2 regions of the Rhodoferax sp. XS2R6 genome follow, and region 1 is predicted to be linked to the other one. Evidence: predicted binding sites of a transcription regulator. Region 1 holds the regulator's gene; the other holds the start of a gene.

Region 1 (7,810 bases):
CGCGGCCAGGGTTTCTTTCAGCGGCGCGTCGCCCTTGTCCTCGCGCCAGCCGCGTTTGAACAGCGGTTCGCCCGAAGTGTCGATATAGAGCGAGCAGCTGTCGGTGGTCAGGTGAGCGTAGATGCGCACATCGGGCCACTGCGTGTTCACGTCAGGGCGCACGCCGCCCGCCACTTCGCGGAAGCGGTCACACACGGCGTCCTTCACCTTGAGCGCGGCAAAGTTCAGCGAGGTCAGCGGGCTGTGCTGCGCGGTCACCTCAACCTTGATGCTCTCCTTGGGCGTGAACCATTGCTCCCATGGCACTTGCAGGCCGGCGCGGTACAGGTCTTGTTCGCTGCGGTATTCGGTGTACGACACCAGCACCAGCACGCGCTGCGAGAGGCGGCTGTACAGGTTGAGTAACATGGCGTGCGCAAACGAGGTGCGCACCGCCACACCACCGCGCTGCTTGGTCACGCAGCCGGGCGGCAAGCCGGTGATTTGCAAAATCTCCGGCGACAGGTACTCCTCCACGCCAGCGGCGCAGGGGAGAAAAAGGGTCAATTGGTTCATAGCGCTTTGCGGAGTGAGGCGGGGGCGATCTTCAGGCCCTCGCGGTATTTGGCCACGGTGCGCCGGGCGCATTCGATGCCCTGCTCTTTGAGCATGTCAGAGATCTGGTTGTCACTCAAGGGCTTTTTGGCGCTCTCGGAGGCGATGAACTGTTTGATGAGCGCACGCACCGCGGTGCTGGAGGCATTGCCGCCGCTCTCGGTGCCCAAACCAGAGCCAAAGAAGTACTTGAGCTCGAAGGTACCAAACGGCGTGGCCATGTACTTGGCCGTGGTCACGCGGCTGATGGTGGACTCGTGTAGCCCCAGCTCGTCGGCAATTTCGCGCAGCACCAGCGGGCGCATGGCCAGCTCGCCGTGGGTGAAGAAGTTTTTCTGCCGCTCCACGATGGCCGTGCTCACGCGCAGGATGGTGTCAAAGCGCTGCTGAATGTTTTTGATGAACCAGCGCGCCTCCTGCAGGCGCTGCTGCAGGGCGGCGTGGCCGGCACCGTCGCGCCCCCCGCGGTGGTTGCGCAGCACGTTGGCGTAAATGTCGTGCACCTTGAGGCGCGGCATCACCTCGGGGTTGAGCTGCACGCGGAACTTCGGCATGCCGCCGACCTTGCCAATCGACACCACCAGTACGTCGGGCACCACGATGTTGCGCTCCACGTCGATGAAGCGGCGTCCGGGCTTGGGCTCCAGCCGCGCGATGAGCGCTATCGCTTCGCGCACCAGCGCATCGCTGCCCACGCCCATTTGCACCAGGCGCTTGATGTCACGCCTGGCCAGCAGGTCTATGGGTTTGCTGCAAATGCCCAGCGCCACCCGCAGCAGCTCGGCGCGTTCGTCTTCACCATCCACCTCGGCCTGGGCCAGCAAGGCCTTGATCTGCAAACGCAGGCATTCGCCTAGGTCACGCGCGCCCACGCCCACGGGCTCCAGACTGTGCAGCAGGCCCAGCGCCACCGTGAAGTGGTGCACCAGGTCTTGCAGCTGTTCTTCGTCGCCAGGGCTCAGGCTGCGCGCCAGCTCTTCCAAAGGGTCTTCCAAGTAGCCATCGTCGTTGAGCGATTCGATCAGGAAGCGCAGCGCGGCCGCATCGGTAGCATTGGTGCGCAGGCTCAGGGCCTGGCGGTGCAAAAAGGCCTGCAGCGATTCGGTGGAGCGCGCCAGCTCGGTGGCGTCTTTCTCTTCGTCATCACCCAGGTTGTTGGCCTTGGCGTCCACGCCCCACTCGCCATCGTCGGGCGTCATTTCGGTGGTGCCGTCGCCTTCCCAGTTGGGTTCGTCGCTGCTGCTCAGCGGCGTGGCTTCTTCGTCATTGCTGCTGGTGCTGGTCGAGGTGGCGTAGTCCGCCACCGCACTGGGTGCGTAATCCACCTCGCTGCTCTCGGACAAGCGGTCGCCTTCGCTGACCGTGGCATCCACGGCATTCAGCCCAAAGTCTTCGCGCTCGGCCCGGTCCTCGGTCAGCTCCAAAAACGGGTTCTCGTCCAGCATCTGCTCCACTTCCTGGCTGAGCTCGAGCGTGGAGAGCTGCAGCAGACGGATGGACTGCTGCAACTGGGGCGTGAGCGCCAGGTGTTGGGAAACGCGTAAAGACAGCCCTTGCTTCATCACATTTTGAAATGCTCACCGAGATAGACACGGCGCACATCGGCGTTGTTCACGATCTCGGAGGGGGTGCCCTGCGCCAGCACATGGCCGTCGCTGATGATGTAGGCGTGGTCGCAGATGCCCAGGGTCTCGCGCACGTTGTGGTCGGTGATGAGCACGCCGATGCCACGGCCCTTGAGGAAGTTGATGATGCGTTGAATTTCGATCACCGCAATCGGGTCGATACCGGCAAACGGTTCGTCCAGCAGGATGAAGCGCGGCCGCGTGGCCAGCGCCCGCGCAATCTCCACACGGCGGCGCTCGCCGCCCGACAGGGCCAGCGAGGGCGACTCGCGCAGGTGTTCCACGCGCAGGTCTTGCAGCAGCGCGGTCAGGCGCGCTTCAATCTCGGTCGACTTGAGCGGGTTGCCCGCCTCGTCGCGCTGCAGTTCCAGCACCGCACGCACGTTGTCTTCGACATTCAGCTTACGGAATATCGAGGCTTCTTGCGGCAGGTAGCCCAATCCCAGGCGCGCGCGGCGGTGTATGGGCATGTGTTCGATGGACTGACCGTCGATGGTGATGTCGCCCGCGCTGGCGCGCAGCAGGCCCACGATCATGTAGAACGAGGTGGTCTTGCCCGCACCGTTGGGGCCCAAGAGGCCCACCACCTCGCCAGTGCGCACGGCCAGCGATACGTCCTTGACCACCTGGCGTTTGCCATAGGACTTTTGCAAATGCCGGGCTTCCAGCCGCCCGGTGCTGGTGTCCGGGGCTTCTTGGATGGGCGCACTCACTGGGCGGCCTTCTCAAGTTGCGGCGTGGCACGCAGGGTAGGACTGGATTGGGGGGTGGTGGGTGCTGGGGCGTCCGGTTTGGGTGTCAGCATGGCGCGCACACGGCCCGCGGGCGCGGTGGCACTCTTGGGTGCGCCGTCTACGGTGAACTTGTCGCTGAGGTTCTCATACAAGATGGCCGCACCGGTCACCTCATCAGCCAGCGTGGCACCGCGGAAGCGACGCAGCTGGGCCTTTTTGATGAAGCGCACGGTGTCGGCCCGACCGTCATATTCGATGGTTTCGCCATCGCCTTCAATGAATTCGTCCAGCCCATCACGCTTCTGGCGAAAGAACGCCGGGGTGGCCGCCGAGCCGGTTACCAAGCCAAACTGGTAACCATCGGGGTCCTGGCGCACTTCGAGCTGGGCGCCGCGGATGACGATGCTGCCCTTGGTCAGCACCACATTGCCGGTAAAGACGCTCACCTGCTTCAAGTCGTCATAACGCAGGGCATCGGCCTCCACATTCATGGGCTTGTTGCGGTCGGCCTTTTCGGCCCAGGCGTACCCCGCCACGCTGGACAGGACCAGCCCCAAGGACACCGACAGAATAGTTTTTTTCATAAAGGCACGAAACTTGCTCGAAAAGCGCTTCGGCCATTGTACCGAGCGCTTTGCGCATTTCGCGCCTTGGCTGACTCAGCCGTCGGCGTTAATTTTTTTGACCAGCGCCTGCAGCACCTCGGCCGCGCGGTCATTCTCGACCTGGCAGGTCCCCGCGTTGGCATGGCCGCCCCCACCGTAGCCCAGCATGAGCTCGCCAATATTGGTTTTGGAAGTGCGGTTGGTGATGGACTTGCCGGTGGCAAATACGGTGTTTTGCTTCTGCAAACCCCACAACACGTGGATAGAGATATTGGTCTGCGGGAACAGCGCGTAGACCATAAAACGGTTCACCGCAAAGATGGTGTCTTCGTTGCGCAGGTCCAGCACCAACAAGTTGCCCTGCACGGTGGAGCAGCGCAGCAGTTGCTCCTTGGCCTTGGCCGCGTGCTCAAAATACAGCTCCACACGCTCCACCACGTCGGGCAGTTGCAAGATTTTTTCGATGCCATGGTGGCGGCAGTACTGGATCAAATCCATCATCAGCTGGTAGTTGCTGACGCGGAACTCACGGAAGCGGCCCAGGCCCGTGCGTGAATCCATCAGGTAGTTCAGCAGCACCCAACCCGTGGGAGCCATGATTTCATCGTGGCTAAAGCGAGCCGAGTCGCCCTTGTCTACCGCTTCCATCATGTCGTGGAAGCGCGCCGGGAAACGGTTGGTGCCGCCGTAGTGATCAAACACCACGCGTGCGGCCGAGTCGGCGTCGGGCAGGATGATGTGGTTGGGGCGTTCGCCGGTGTTGCGCACCGTCTCGGACTCGTGGTGGTCAAAGGCCAGATGCACGCCGGGCACATAGGGCAGGTTGGTGGTGATGTCGCGGTCGGACACCTCCACCTTGCCGTCCTGCATGTCCTTGGGGTGGACGAACTTGATGTCGTCGATCAAGTCCATCTCGTTGAGCAGAACCGCACACACCAAGCCATCAAAGTCACTGCGGGTGACAAGCCGAAATTTCTGGTGCGCCATGGGAACAATCTCCACAAAGGTTGAATGGGTGCCAAACCATTCTAGCCCCGCCCCTTGCGGGCTGGCGCCATTCCCGGCGTAAAAACCCGGGGGCTTAGCGACCGGCGCGCACGTCGGCCACCAGCACGTCCACCACCTGCAGCGCACGCGGCATAGTGCCCGCCATGGAGCCATCGGTGTAGTAGCGCCCGGCCACGCCCAAGGCAGGGACACCCTCAACCTTGTAGGCGTTTTGCAGCTGGGTGGCCTTGGTGACCTTGGTCACCACGGTGAAGGAGTTGTACTGCTGCACAAACTTGGCTTTGTCCACGCCCTGCTGGACCACCCACTCCAGAATCGCCTCGCCGCTGGCAAGGTTCTTCTTCTCCACGTGGATGGCGGCGAACACCTTGGCGTGCAGTTTTTCCACCAGCCCCATGGCTTCGAGGGTGAAATACAGGCGCTGCTGCGGTGCAAAGCTATCCTGAAAGGCAACAGGCACACGGCGCAACACTACGTCTTTGGGCAACTTGCCAATCCAGGCCTGCAGCGTGGGCTCGAACGCATTGCAGTGCGGGCAGTTGTACCAAAAGAACTCCACCACTTCGATCTTGCCGGCGCTGGCTTCCACAGGAGCACGTGGGTCCAGCACCTGGTAATCGGTTCCCGCCTTGGGTTTGCTGGCTTGGGCTTGTACCGATGTGCCCAACAAAGTGGCCGAGGCCACGGCAGCACCAGTGGTCAGTTGCGTGAATTCGCGTCGTTTCATGTCCATCTCACTTGTAAAGAGGCTGGTGGGACAAAGCCCCACCCAGAAAGTTCCTGTTGGGCCCGCGCTTAACGCTGGACCCGGACCAACGCGGTCTCCATGCCAGCCTTGTCCATTTTGTCCTTGGCCTTGTCCGCATCGTCCTTCTTGTCAAAAGGTCCCACGCGCACCCGGAACACCGGACGGCCCGATTGTTCGCGTTCGGAAATTTTGGTTTCTATCCCGCTCAGGGACAGCTTGGCGCGGTGGCTCTCGGCGTCTTCAGCCTTCTGGAAGGCTCCGACCTGCACAAAGTAGACAAAGGCATCGGCCTCTGCGGGCGCCGCGGTTTTGGCCTTGGCCAGATCTCCCAGCGGGTCTGCCGACATGGCGGGCTTGACCTCGCCCTTGGCATCGGGCTTGGTGACCTTGGCATCTGCTTTGGCATCGGCCTTGGGTTCGACTTTGGCCTCGGTCTTTGCTTCGACCTTGTTTTTGGCGGCCGACGCAGCAGACGCTGGCGTGGTGGCCGGAGGCACTGCGGGGGCAGGATTTTTGCCATACAGGATGGCGTTAGGGTCCCAGTTTTTGTTCTTCTGCGCCTCAGCTTCATTCTGGTCGGCGCTGCGGCTCTGGCTCTTGTTCATAAAGGGCACCGGCACCTTGGTAACGTAGACCGCCACCGCCAGGGCTGCCCCCAGGCCCACCACCACACCGACGATGAAACCCACAATGGTTCCGCCACGTTCAAACTTCATGTGCTGCTTTCTCACTTAATCTCACATTTTTTGCGGGGCACTCACGCCCAGCACGGCCAAGCCATTGTGCAATACGCGGGCTGTGGCGGCCACCAACGCCAGACGTGCCAGCTTCACCGCTTCGTCGTCCACCAGAATGCGCTCGGCATCGTAGTAGCTGTGGTAGCTGGCGGCCAGTTCGCGCAGGTAGAAGGTCACGTCGTGCGGGGCTTCGCCCTCGGCCGCGGCGGTCAGCATCTCGGGGTACTTGGCCAGCAGCAGCATCAAGGCCTGGGCCTGCGGGCTGTCCAGTGCGGACAGGTCCACGGCCTTGAGACCGTCCACATCACCGCCCCAGCTGGCCAACACCGAGCAGATGCGCGCATGCGCGTACTGCACGTAGTACACCGGGTTGTCGTTGTTCTTGGCCACGGCCAGGTCCACGTCGAAGGTGTACTCGGTGTCGGGCTTGCGGCTCAGCAGGAAGAAACGCACCGCGTCCTTGCTGGTCCACTCAATCAGGTCGCGCAGCGTCACATAGCTGCCCGCGCGCTTGCTGATCTTGACCTCTTCACCGCCCTTGACCACACGCACCATCGTGTGCAACACGTAGTCGGGGTAGCCCTGGGGAATTCCCACATCGGCTGCTTGCAGGCCGGCGCGCACGCGGGCAATGGTGCCGTGGTGGTCGGTGCCCTGGATGTTCACCACCTTGGTGAAGCCGCGCTCCCACTTGGCGATGTGGTAGGCCACGTCGGGCACGAAGTAGGTATATGTACCGTCCTTCTTGCGCATCACGCGGTCCTTGTCATCGCCATAGTCGGTGGACTTGAGCCACAACGCGCCGTCCAACTCATAGGTCTTGCCATTGGCAACCAGCTTGTTCACAGCCGCCTCGACGCGCCCGCTGGTGTACAGGCTGGACTCCAGGTAGTACTCGTCAAACTTCAGGTTGAAGGCCTGCAGATCTTTGTCCTGCTCGCGGCGCAGGTAGGCCACGGCAAAGTTGCGGATCGACTCCAGGTCGTCCACATCACCGCTGGCGGTGAAGCTGCGGTCATCGGCCTGCACGGTGGCCTTGGCCAAAAAGTCGTTGGCAATGTCCTGGATGTAGTCGCCGTTGTAGAAGGCCTTGCTGGCGGGGTTCTCGGGGTCGACCGGCCAGCAATCGTCACCGGGTTTGAAACCCTTGGCGCGCAGCTGGGTGCTGTTGGCCAGGGTCAGGATCTGCACGCCGGCGTCGTTGTAATAAAACTCGCGGTGCACTGCGTAGCCCTGGGTGGCAAACAGGTTGCATATCGCATCGCCCAGCGCGGCCTGGCGGCCATGGCCCACATGCAGCGGGCCCGTGGGGTTGGCCGAGACGAACTCGACCAGCACACGCTGGCCGTTGCCCGGCTGGTAGCCAAATTGGTCACCCTGGCCCAGCACCTCGCGCACCACTTCTTGTTTGGCGGCGGGCTTGAGGCGGATATTGATAAAGCCCGGGCCGGCAATCTCAATGTCTTGCACCCATTGGGCATAGACCGGTGTGGCCAGCAGGTCGGCACGCAGGGTCTCGGCCAGCTGGCGCGGGTTCATTTTCAGGGGCTTGGCCAGTTGCATGGCCGCTGTGGTGGCCAGGTCGCCATGGGCCGCCACTTTGGGAGATTCAAAAGCAGCCTTGGCACCCGAGCCGGGGGAGAGTTGTTCCAGGCAGGCGGCCAGCGCCTGCAGGAGATCGTGTTTGACGGTGAGCATGGCGCGATTTTACGGGTCCCCCGGGAAAGCCCGGGGGCCAGTCCGTCAACGGTCACGTCAT
Region 2 (7,810 bases), on a different contig from region 1:
GATGCGCTGTATGCCGCGCGCACGGGCTGCTGACAGGATGTGCTGCAGCATGGCGCGTGCCACACCTTTGCGCAAATGCGCCTGGGTCGTGCGCATGGACTTCAGTTCCGCGTGCGTTGCATCCAGCTGCTTGAGTGCGCCGCAACCCATCAAGCTATCCCCATCCCAGGCAGTCCAGAACGTGATGGACGGATGGCGCAGTGCCTCCAGATCGAGCGCATGCACGCTCTCCGGTGGCGAGTGCTCGTACATCGCATCGAGGTGTACTTGCAGCAAGGCCTGAATTTGCGCGCCTTGCAAATCGTCGATGCGAATCTCCATGCGGGGTCAGAACAAAAAGTAGCGCTGCGCTAGCGGCAGGCTGACCGCGGGCTCACAGGTCAGCAACTGCCCGTCGGCGCGCACGCTGTAGGTTTGTGCGTCAATCTCCATGGTGGGCAAATAGCTGTTGTGCACCATGTGTTGCTTGCGCACGCCGCGGATGTTTTTCACCGCGGCCACGTTCTTGGTCAGGCCAAACCGTTCCTTGATGCCAGCATTCAGCCCGGCCTGCGACACGAAGGTGAACGAGCCCTTGGCCAGCGCGCCGCCAAAGGCGCCGAACATGGGCCGGTAGTGCACGGGCTGGGGTGTGGGGATGGAGGCATTGGGGTCGCCCATGGCCGCAAATGCGATGAAGCCGCCCTTCAAGATCAGCACAGGTTTCACGCCAAAAAAAGCCGGTTTGTAAACCACCAGGTCCGCCCACTTGCCCACCTCGATGCTGCCCACCTCGTGGCTGATGCCGTGCGCGATGGCGGGGTTGATCGTGTACTTGGCGATGTAGCGCTTGGCGCGGAAGTTGTCGTTGCGGCTGCTGTCTTCGGGCAGGCTGCCGCGCTGTGCTTTCATCTTGTGCGCGGTCTGCCAGGTGCGGATGATGACCTCGCCCACGCGGCCCATGGCCTGGCTGTCGCTGCTCATCATGCTGATGGCGCCCATGTCATGCAGGATGTCTTCGGCCGCAATGGTTTCCTTGCGGATGCGGCTCTCGGCAAACGCCAGGTCTTCGGCAATACCGGCGTCCAGGTGGTGGCACACCATCAGCATGTCCACATGCTCGTCCAGCGTGTTCACCGTGTAGGGCATCGTGGGGTTGGTGGAGCTGGGCAAGAAGTTGTCTTGCCCCACCACACGCAGGATGTCGGGTGCGTGGCCACCGCCGGCACCTTCGGTGTGGAAGGCGCACAGACCGCGGCCCTTGGTGGCTGCGATGGTGTCTTCCACAAAGCCAGATTCGTTCAGCGTGTCGGAGTGGATGGCGACCTGCGTGTCGGTGGCGTCGGCCACGTCCAGGCAGTTGCTGATGGCGCTGGGCGTGGTGCCCCAGTCTTCGTGCAGCTTCAGGCCAATCACGCCCGCGTTGATCTGCTCGTGCAGCGCGGCGGGCAGGCTCGCATTGCCCTTGCCCAGAAAGCCCAGGTTCATGGGGAAGGCATCAGCCGCCTGCAGCATGCGTTCGATGTTCCAGGGGCCGGGGGTGCAGGTGGTGGCAAAGGTGCCCGTGGCCGGGCCGGTGCCGCCGCCCAGCATGGTGGTGACGCCGCTGGCCATGGCCTCCTCGATCTGCTGCGGGCAGATGAAGTGGATGTGGCTGTCGATGCCACCGGCGGTGACGATATTGCCTTCGCAGCTAATGACCTCAGTGCCCGGTCCGATGATGATGTCCACGCCGGGCTGGGTGTCGGGGTTGCCCGCCTTGCCGATGGCCACGATGCGCCCGCCCTTGAGGCCAATGTCGGCCTTGACGATGCCCCAGTGGTCCAGGATCAGTGCATTGGTCATCACGCAGTCCACGGCGCCTTCGGCGCGCGTTTTTTGCGATTGCGCCATGCCGTCGCGGATGGTCTTGCCACCGCCGAACTTCACCTCTTCGCCGTAGGCGCCAGCCGCCAGGGTGTAGTCCTTCTCCACCTCGATAAGCAGGCCGGTGTCGGCCAGGCGCACGCGGTCACCCGTGGTGGGGCCAAAAATTTCCGCGTAGGCGCGGCGTCCAATTGTTGCCATTACAGTTTTCCTTGCACGAGGCCGCGAAAGCCGTAAACCACGCGGTCGCCGCTGAAATCGACCAGCTCCACGGTGCGTTGCTGTCCGGGCTCAAAGCGCACGGCCGAGCCCGAGGGGATGTTCAGGCGCATGCCTTGGGCTGCCGCGCGGTCAAAGCCCAGCGCGCCATTGGTCTCAGCAAAGTGGTAGTGCGAGCCGACCTGGATGGGGCGGTCCGCCGTGTTTTGCACCACCACGGTCAGCGTGCGGCGGCCGGTGTTGAGGGCGTGTTCGCCCTCGTCAGTGAGGATTTCGCCGGGGGTCATGCGGTGGCCCTCAGACGTGGCTGAACAGGTAGACGCCGGCAAAGCCCAGCAGGGTACCCAGGCTGCCCAGCGCCACGGTGCTGCGCGCGGCCAGCCAGCGGCGGATGGACAGGCCCAGGCCCACGCCGCCCAGATGCAGGGCGGCCGTGGTCAGCAGGAAGCCAACGGCGTAGCCCGCAAAGCCGGTTTCTGGCGTTTCAGCGCCATGCGCCAGGCCGTGCAGCGAGGCGGCTGCGGCGATGAGTCCTAGGCCCACAGACTTGGGCAGGGGCTTCGCGGCCACGATCAGCATGGCGCCAAACAGCACCACGGACAGCGCAATGGCGTGTTCCAGGTAGGGCAGCGTCACGCCGCTGGCGCCCAGCATGGCGCTTGCCACCAGGGCCAGCAGGAAGGTGGCGGGGCCTTGCCAGGCCTGGCGGGCGGGCAGGGCGGCTACAGACCAAATACCCACGGCCAGCATGGCCAGCAGGTGGTCCAGGCCGAAGGGGTGCGCCAGTCCTTCCATGAAACTCCCGGTTCCATGGCCCGTATGGGCACTAGCGCCCGTGGATATTGCGCAAACAGCTATCAAAAGAAGAGCATTTTTCAACGAGGGTCGCATACGGTCTCCGTGGGCTGGGTGTTCAGACAATGGGTTGGTGGACGGTGACTAATTTCGTACCGTCAGGAAAGGTGGCTTCCACCTGGATGTCGGGAATCATCTCGGCGATGCCGTCCATCACGTCATCGCGTGTCAGCACCGCGCGGCCTTCGCTCATGAGCTGGGCGACCGTCTTGCCGTCGCGCGCGCCTTCCATCACGGCGCAGCTGATCAGGGCGATGGCTTCGGGGTAGTTGAGCTTGAGGCCGCGGGCCTTGCGCCGCTCGGCCAGCAGGCCGGCGGTGAAGATCAGCAGCTTGTCTTTCTCTCTGGGCGTGAGTTCCATAACATTCTCGGAAGGTGGCAGGTCGGTATTCGGGACTTTGCACTGTAAGCAATCCCTGTGCCTTTCGCCATACGCCAAACGTCCCAGGCCGGTGGCATGAAATCTGCACCCCATCTGGCGTGACCACCCCGCCGCTGCCCCCTTCCGCTGACGAAGCGCCCGCCCAGCGGGTGGTGAAGATCCGCCGTGACTACAACAACTGGGTGGCCTCCGAGACCATGGAGGACTACGCGCTGCGCTTCACGCCGCAGCGCTTTCGCAAGTGGTCCGAATGGCGTGTGGCCAACACCGCCTTTGGCGCGGCGTCCTTCCTGATCCTGGAAGCGGTGGGTGCCACGCTCTTGGTGCAATACGGTTTTGTGAACGCGCTGTGGGCGATTCTGGCCACCGGGCTGGTCATCTTTCTGGCCGGCCTGCCGATTAGCATCTACGCCGCACGTTACGGGGTGGACATGGACCTGCTGACCCGCGGCGCGGGCTTCGGCTACATCGGCTCCACACTCACCTCGCTCATCTACGCGTCCTTCACCTTCATTTTTTTTGCGCTGGAGGCGGCCGTCATGGCCTATGCGCTGGAGCTGGCGCTGGACATACCGCCCACCTGGGGCTACCTGATTTGTGCGCTGGTGGTGATTCCGCTGGTCACGCACGGCGTGTCCACCATCAGCCGCCTGCAGATTTGGACGCAGCCGCTGTGGTTGGTGATGCTGGTGGTGCCCTTTGGCTTTGTTTTGGTGCGTGACCCGCAGGCCTTTGCGGGCATTACGCACTATGCTGGTGAATTTGGTGTGCCTGGTTCATTTAATTTGCACCTGTTTGGTGCTGCATTAACCGTGGGCATTGCGCTGATTACCCAAATGGGGGAACAGGCCGACTACCTGCGCTTCATGCCCGCGCAAACCACCGCCAACCGCGGCCGCTGGTGGCTGGGCGTGCTGGTGGGCGGGCCGGGCTGGGTGATTCTGGGCGTTATCAAGATGCTGGGCGGCGCCTACCTGGCCTACCTGGCCATCAGCCATAGCGTGCCGACCGACCGCGCGGTGGACCCGAACCAGATGTACCTGGCGGCGTATGAATATGTGTTCCCCACACTGGGCTGGGCGGTGGCGGCCACGGCGGTGTTTGTGGTGGTGTCGCAGCTCAAGATCAACGTGACCAATGCCTATGCGGGCTCGCTGGCCTGGAGCAACTTTTTCTCGCGCCTGACGCACAGCCACCCGGGGCGCGTGGTGTGGGTGCTGTTTAACAGCGTGATTGCCTTCATGCTCATGGAGATGAACGTGTTCCAGGCACTGGGCGATGTGCTGGGCCTGTACTCCAACATCGCCATCGCCTGGATCATGGCCGTGGTGGCCGACCTGGTGATCAACAAGCCGCTGGGCTTGTCGCCCAAGGGCATCGAGTTCAAACGTGCCTACCTGTACGACATCAACCCCGTGGGCGTGGGCGCCATGGCGCTGGCGTCCGTGCTGTCCATCGCGGCGTACCTGGGCTTGTTTGGTGAACTGGCCAAGGCCTTCTCCGCAGTGGTGGCGCTGGTCACCGCCATGGTGGCCGCACCGCTGATCGCTTGGGCCACCAAGGGCAAGTATTACTTGGCACGCCAGCCATCGGAGGCGCAGGGCGAGGGCAGTTACGCACGATTGGCGGTGCGCCGCTGCGTCATTTGCGAGCGTGAATATGAGGGCCCCGATATGGCCCACTGCCCGGCTTACCAGGGCCCCATCTGCTCGCTGTGCTGCACGCTGGACGCGCGCTGTGGCGACATGTGCAAGCCGCACGCCAACCTGTCCACCCAGTGGTCGGCCACCTTGCGCTGGCTGCTGCCCAAACCGGTGTGGCCGTTTCTGGACACGGGGCTGGGCCACTTCATCCTGCTCATGCTCATCATCGTGCCGCTGCTGGCCACAGTGTTTGGCATGTTCTACATGCAGGAGCTGGGTGCCATCACGGTGCTGGGGGATCAGCAAAGTGCCATGCAGGCCTCGCTGCGCTCAGGCTTCAGCAAGGCGTTTGCGGCGCTGATGCTGATGTCGGGCATCGTGGCCTGGTGGCTGGTGCTGGCGCACAAGAGCCGGCAGGTGGCGCAGGAAGAATCGAACCGGCAGACCCATTTGTTGATGCGTGAAATCGAATCGCACCGCCAGACTGATGAGGCCCTGCAAGACGCCAAGCTGCTGGCCGAACGCGCCAAGCAGGCCGCCGAAGCCGCCAACCAGGCCAAGAGCCGCTACATCAGCGCCATCAGCCACGAGCTGCGCACGCCGCTCAACAGCATCCTGGGCTATGCCCAGCTCATGGGGGAGGACGCCTCCATTCCCGCGCACCGCAAGCAGGCGGTCAGCGTCATCAAACGTGGGGGTGAACATTTACTCTCGCTGATCGAAGGAACGCTGGATATGGCCCACATCGAGAGCGGCAAGCTCACGCTCAATGTGAAGCCCATGCAGTTCGCCAGTGGCATGCACGAGATGGCCAGCATGTTCGAACTGCAGGCCGCGGCCAAGGGCCTGAGCTTTCGCTTTGAGGTGCAAGGTAGCATTCCCGACTGGGTGCGGGCTGACGAAAAGCGCGTGCGCCAGATTTTCTTCAACCTGCTGGGCAATGCCATCAAGTTCACCCAGACTGGCGGTGTGACTCTGCGCCTGCGTTATGCGCGCGAGATGGCGCAGGGGGAGGTGGTGGACACCGGACCCGGCATGGCGCAGGACGACTTGGACCGCATCTTCGACCCCTTTACCCGCGGCGCCAGCGCAGCCGGTGGCACCACAGGCTCGGGCCTGGGCCTGACCATTGCCAAGATGCTGACGGACCTGATGGGCGGTGAACTCTCGGCCAGCACCACACTGGGCCAGGGCTCGGTGTTCCGCGTGCGCCTGTTTTTGCCCGAGCTGCATTTGCCGGCCAGCGCCGAGCAGCACGCCGTGGCCACACCGCGCAAGCCACGCCTGGGCTACGCCGGCGCGCGCCGCAAGGTGCTGGTGGTGGACAACGAAGAGGCCGACCGCGAACTGCTGGTGAGCCTGCTGGAACCGCTGGGCTTTGAGGTGCGCACTGCGGCCAGCGGCCACGACTGCCTGGACCTGCTGGCCGCCGGCCTGCACCCCGATGTGGTGCTGCTGGACCTGGCCATGCCTGGCATTGACGGCTGGGAAACGCTGCGCCGCATCCGTGGCAACCCGGCGCTGGGTGGTATGCAGCCCAAGGTGGCCATCGTCTCCGCCAACGCGTTTGACCGCGGGCTGGACAACGGCCTGGGCCTGCCGCCCGAAGACTTCATCGTCAAACCCGTGCGCCACACCGAGCTGCTGGACTGGCTGGAGCGCAAGCTCGCTCTGGAGTGGGTGGATGCATTAAGCGCGCCCGAACCTGCGGCCGCTGCCACCGGGCCCAGCGCGGTAGTGCTGCCGAATGTGGCCGATTGCCAGGCCCTGCTGGACCTGGTGCGCCTGGGTTTTTACCGCGGCATCGTCAACAAGCTCGACGCCATTGCCGCTGCCCAGCCGCAATGCCTGGCGTTCACCCAGTCCATGGCCGCGCTGGCGCGCCAGTACCAGTTCGAAGCCATGGCCACCCAATTGCAGAAAGCGCTTGATGCCAGCCCTACCCATTGACGACACCGCCGACACCCTGGACCGCGCCAACAGCGACGTGGTGCTCATCGTCGACGACGTGCCCGACAACCTGTCGGTGCTGCACGACGCGCTCGACGAGTCGGGCTACACCGTGCTCATTGCCACCTCGGGCGAGGCCGCGCTGCAGCGCGCCACCCAGGGCCTGCCCGATGTGATTTTGCTGGACGCGATGATGCCCGGCATGGACGGTTTTGAAGTGGCGCGCCGCCTGAAAGCCGCGCCGCACACCACCCACATCCCCATCATCTTCATGACCGGCCTGACCGAGACGGAGTATCTGGTGGCGGCACTGGAGAGTGGCGGCGTGGACTATGTGACCAAACCCATCAAGCCCAAGGAAGTGCTGGCCCGCATGGGCGTGCACCTGGCCGGCGCGCGCGAACGCCGTCAGACGCGCAACGCGCTGGACGCTTTTGGCTACGCCACCATCACCGTGCGTGCGGCGGATGGTTGCCTGATGTGGCAAACCCCGCTGGCGCGCGAGCTGCTGGAGCGCTACTGTGGCACGCAGGCCCCGCACACACCGCCCGAGCTGCGGGCCTGGCTGCAGGCCTGCCTGCAAACGGTGGCGCGCGGTGGAGAACCGGCCAAGCTGAGCCTGGAACGTGGCCCCAAACGCCTGACCTTCCGCCTGCACCAGCAGATCGGAGACAGCGATGCCGGCGGCGACTGGCTCATCGTCATGCGCGAGGTGTCCGATACCGCGGTCATCGAGGCCATGAGCCTGTCCTTTAAGCTCACCGCCAAAGAGGCCGAGGTGCTGTACTGGGTCGTCAAGGGCAAGACCAACAAGGACATCGGCGACATCCTGGGTAGCAGCCCCATGACCGTGAAGAAGCACCTGGAGCGCGTCTTCGTGAAGCTGGGCGTGGAGACGCGCACGGCCGCGGCGGGC

The links. The regulator sigma-54, encoded in region 1, starts transcription at its own class of promoters, with help from an activator protein. The targets are predictions, from matches to a motif close to TGGCANGNAANCTGCTTT.
Region 2: the regulator sigma-54 is predicted to act here: its motif matches at 3,326-3,343, upstream of ureA (urease subunit gamma).

Annotation. Positions count from the first base shown of each region.
Region 1 is NZ_JBWMAY010000006.1:23,047-30,856, forward strand. It holds gene AC097A_RS17330 (THUMP domain-containing class I SAM-dependent RNA methyltransferase) at 1-555, opposite strand, end outside; gene rpoN (RNA polymerase factor sigma-54) at 552-2,156, opposite strand; gene lptB (LPS export ABC transporter ATP-binding protein) at 2,156-2,932, opposite strand; gene lptA (lipopolysaccharide transport periplasmic protein LptA) at 2,929-3,537, opposite strand; gene AC097A_RS17350 (exopolyphosphatase) at 3,613-4,545, opposite strand; gene AC097A_RS17355 (thiol:disulfide interchange protein DsbA/DsbL) at 4,640-5,293, opposite strand; gene AC097A_RS17360 (SPOR domain-containing protein) at 5,362-6,030, opposite strand; gene argS (arginine--tRNA ligase) at 6,052-7,749, opposite strand.
Region 2 is NZ_JBWMAY010000001.1:977,131-984,940, reverse strand. It holds gene AC097A_RS04680 (GNAT family N-acetyltransferase) at 1-321, opposite strand, end outside; gene ureC (urease subunit alpha) at 328-2,046, opposite strand; gene AC097A_RS04670 (urease subunit beta) at 2,046-2,351, opposite strand; gene AC097A_RS04665 (HupE/UreJ family protein) at 2,362-2,955, opposite strand; gene ureA (urease subunit gamma) at 2,978-3,280, opposite strand; gene AC097A_RS04655 (ATP-binding protein) at 3,400-6,894, shown strand; gene AC097A_RS04650 (response regulator) at 6,875-7,810, shown strand, end outside.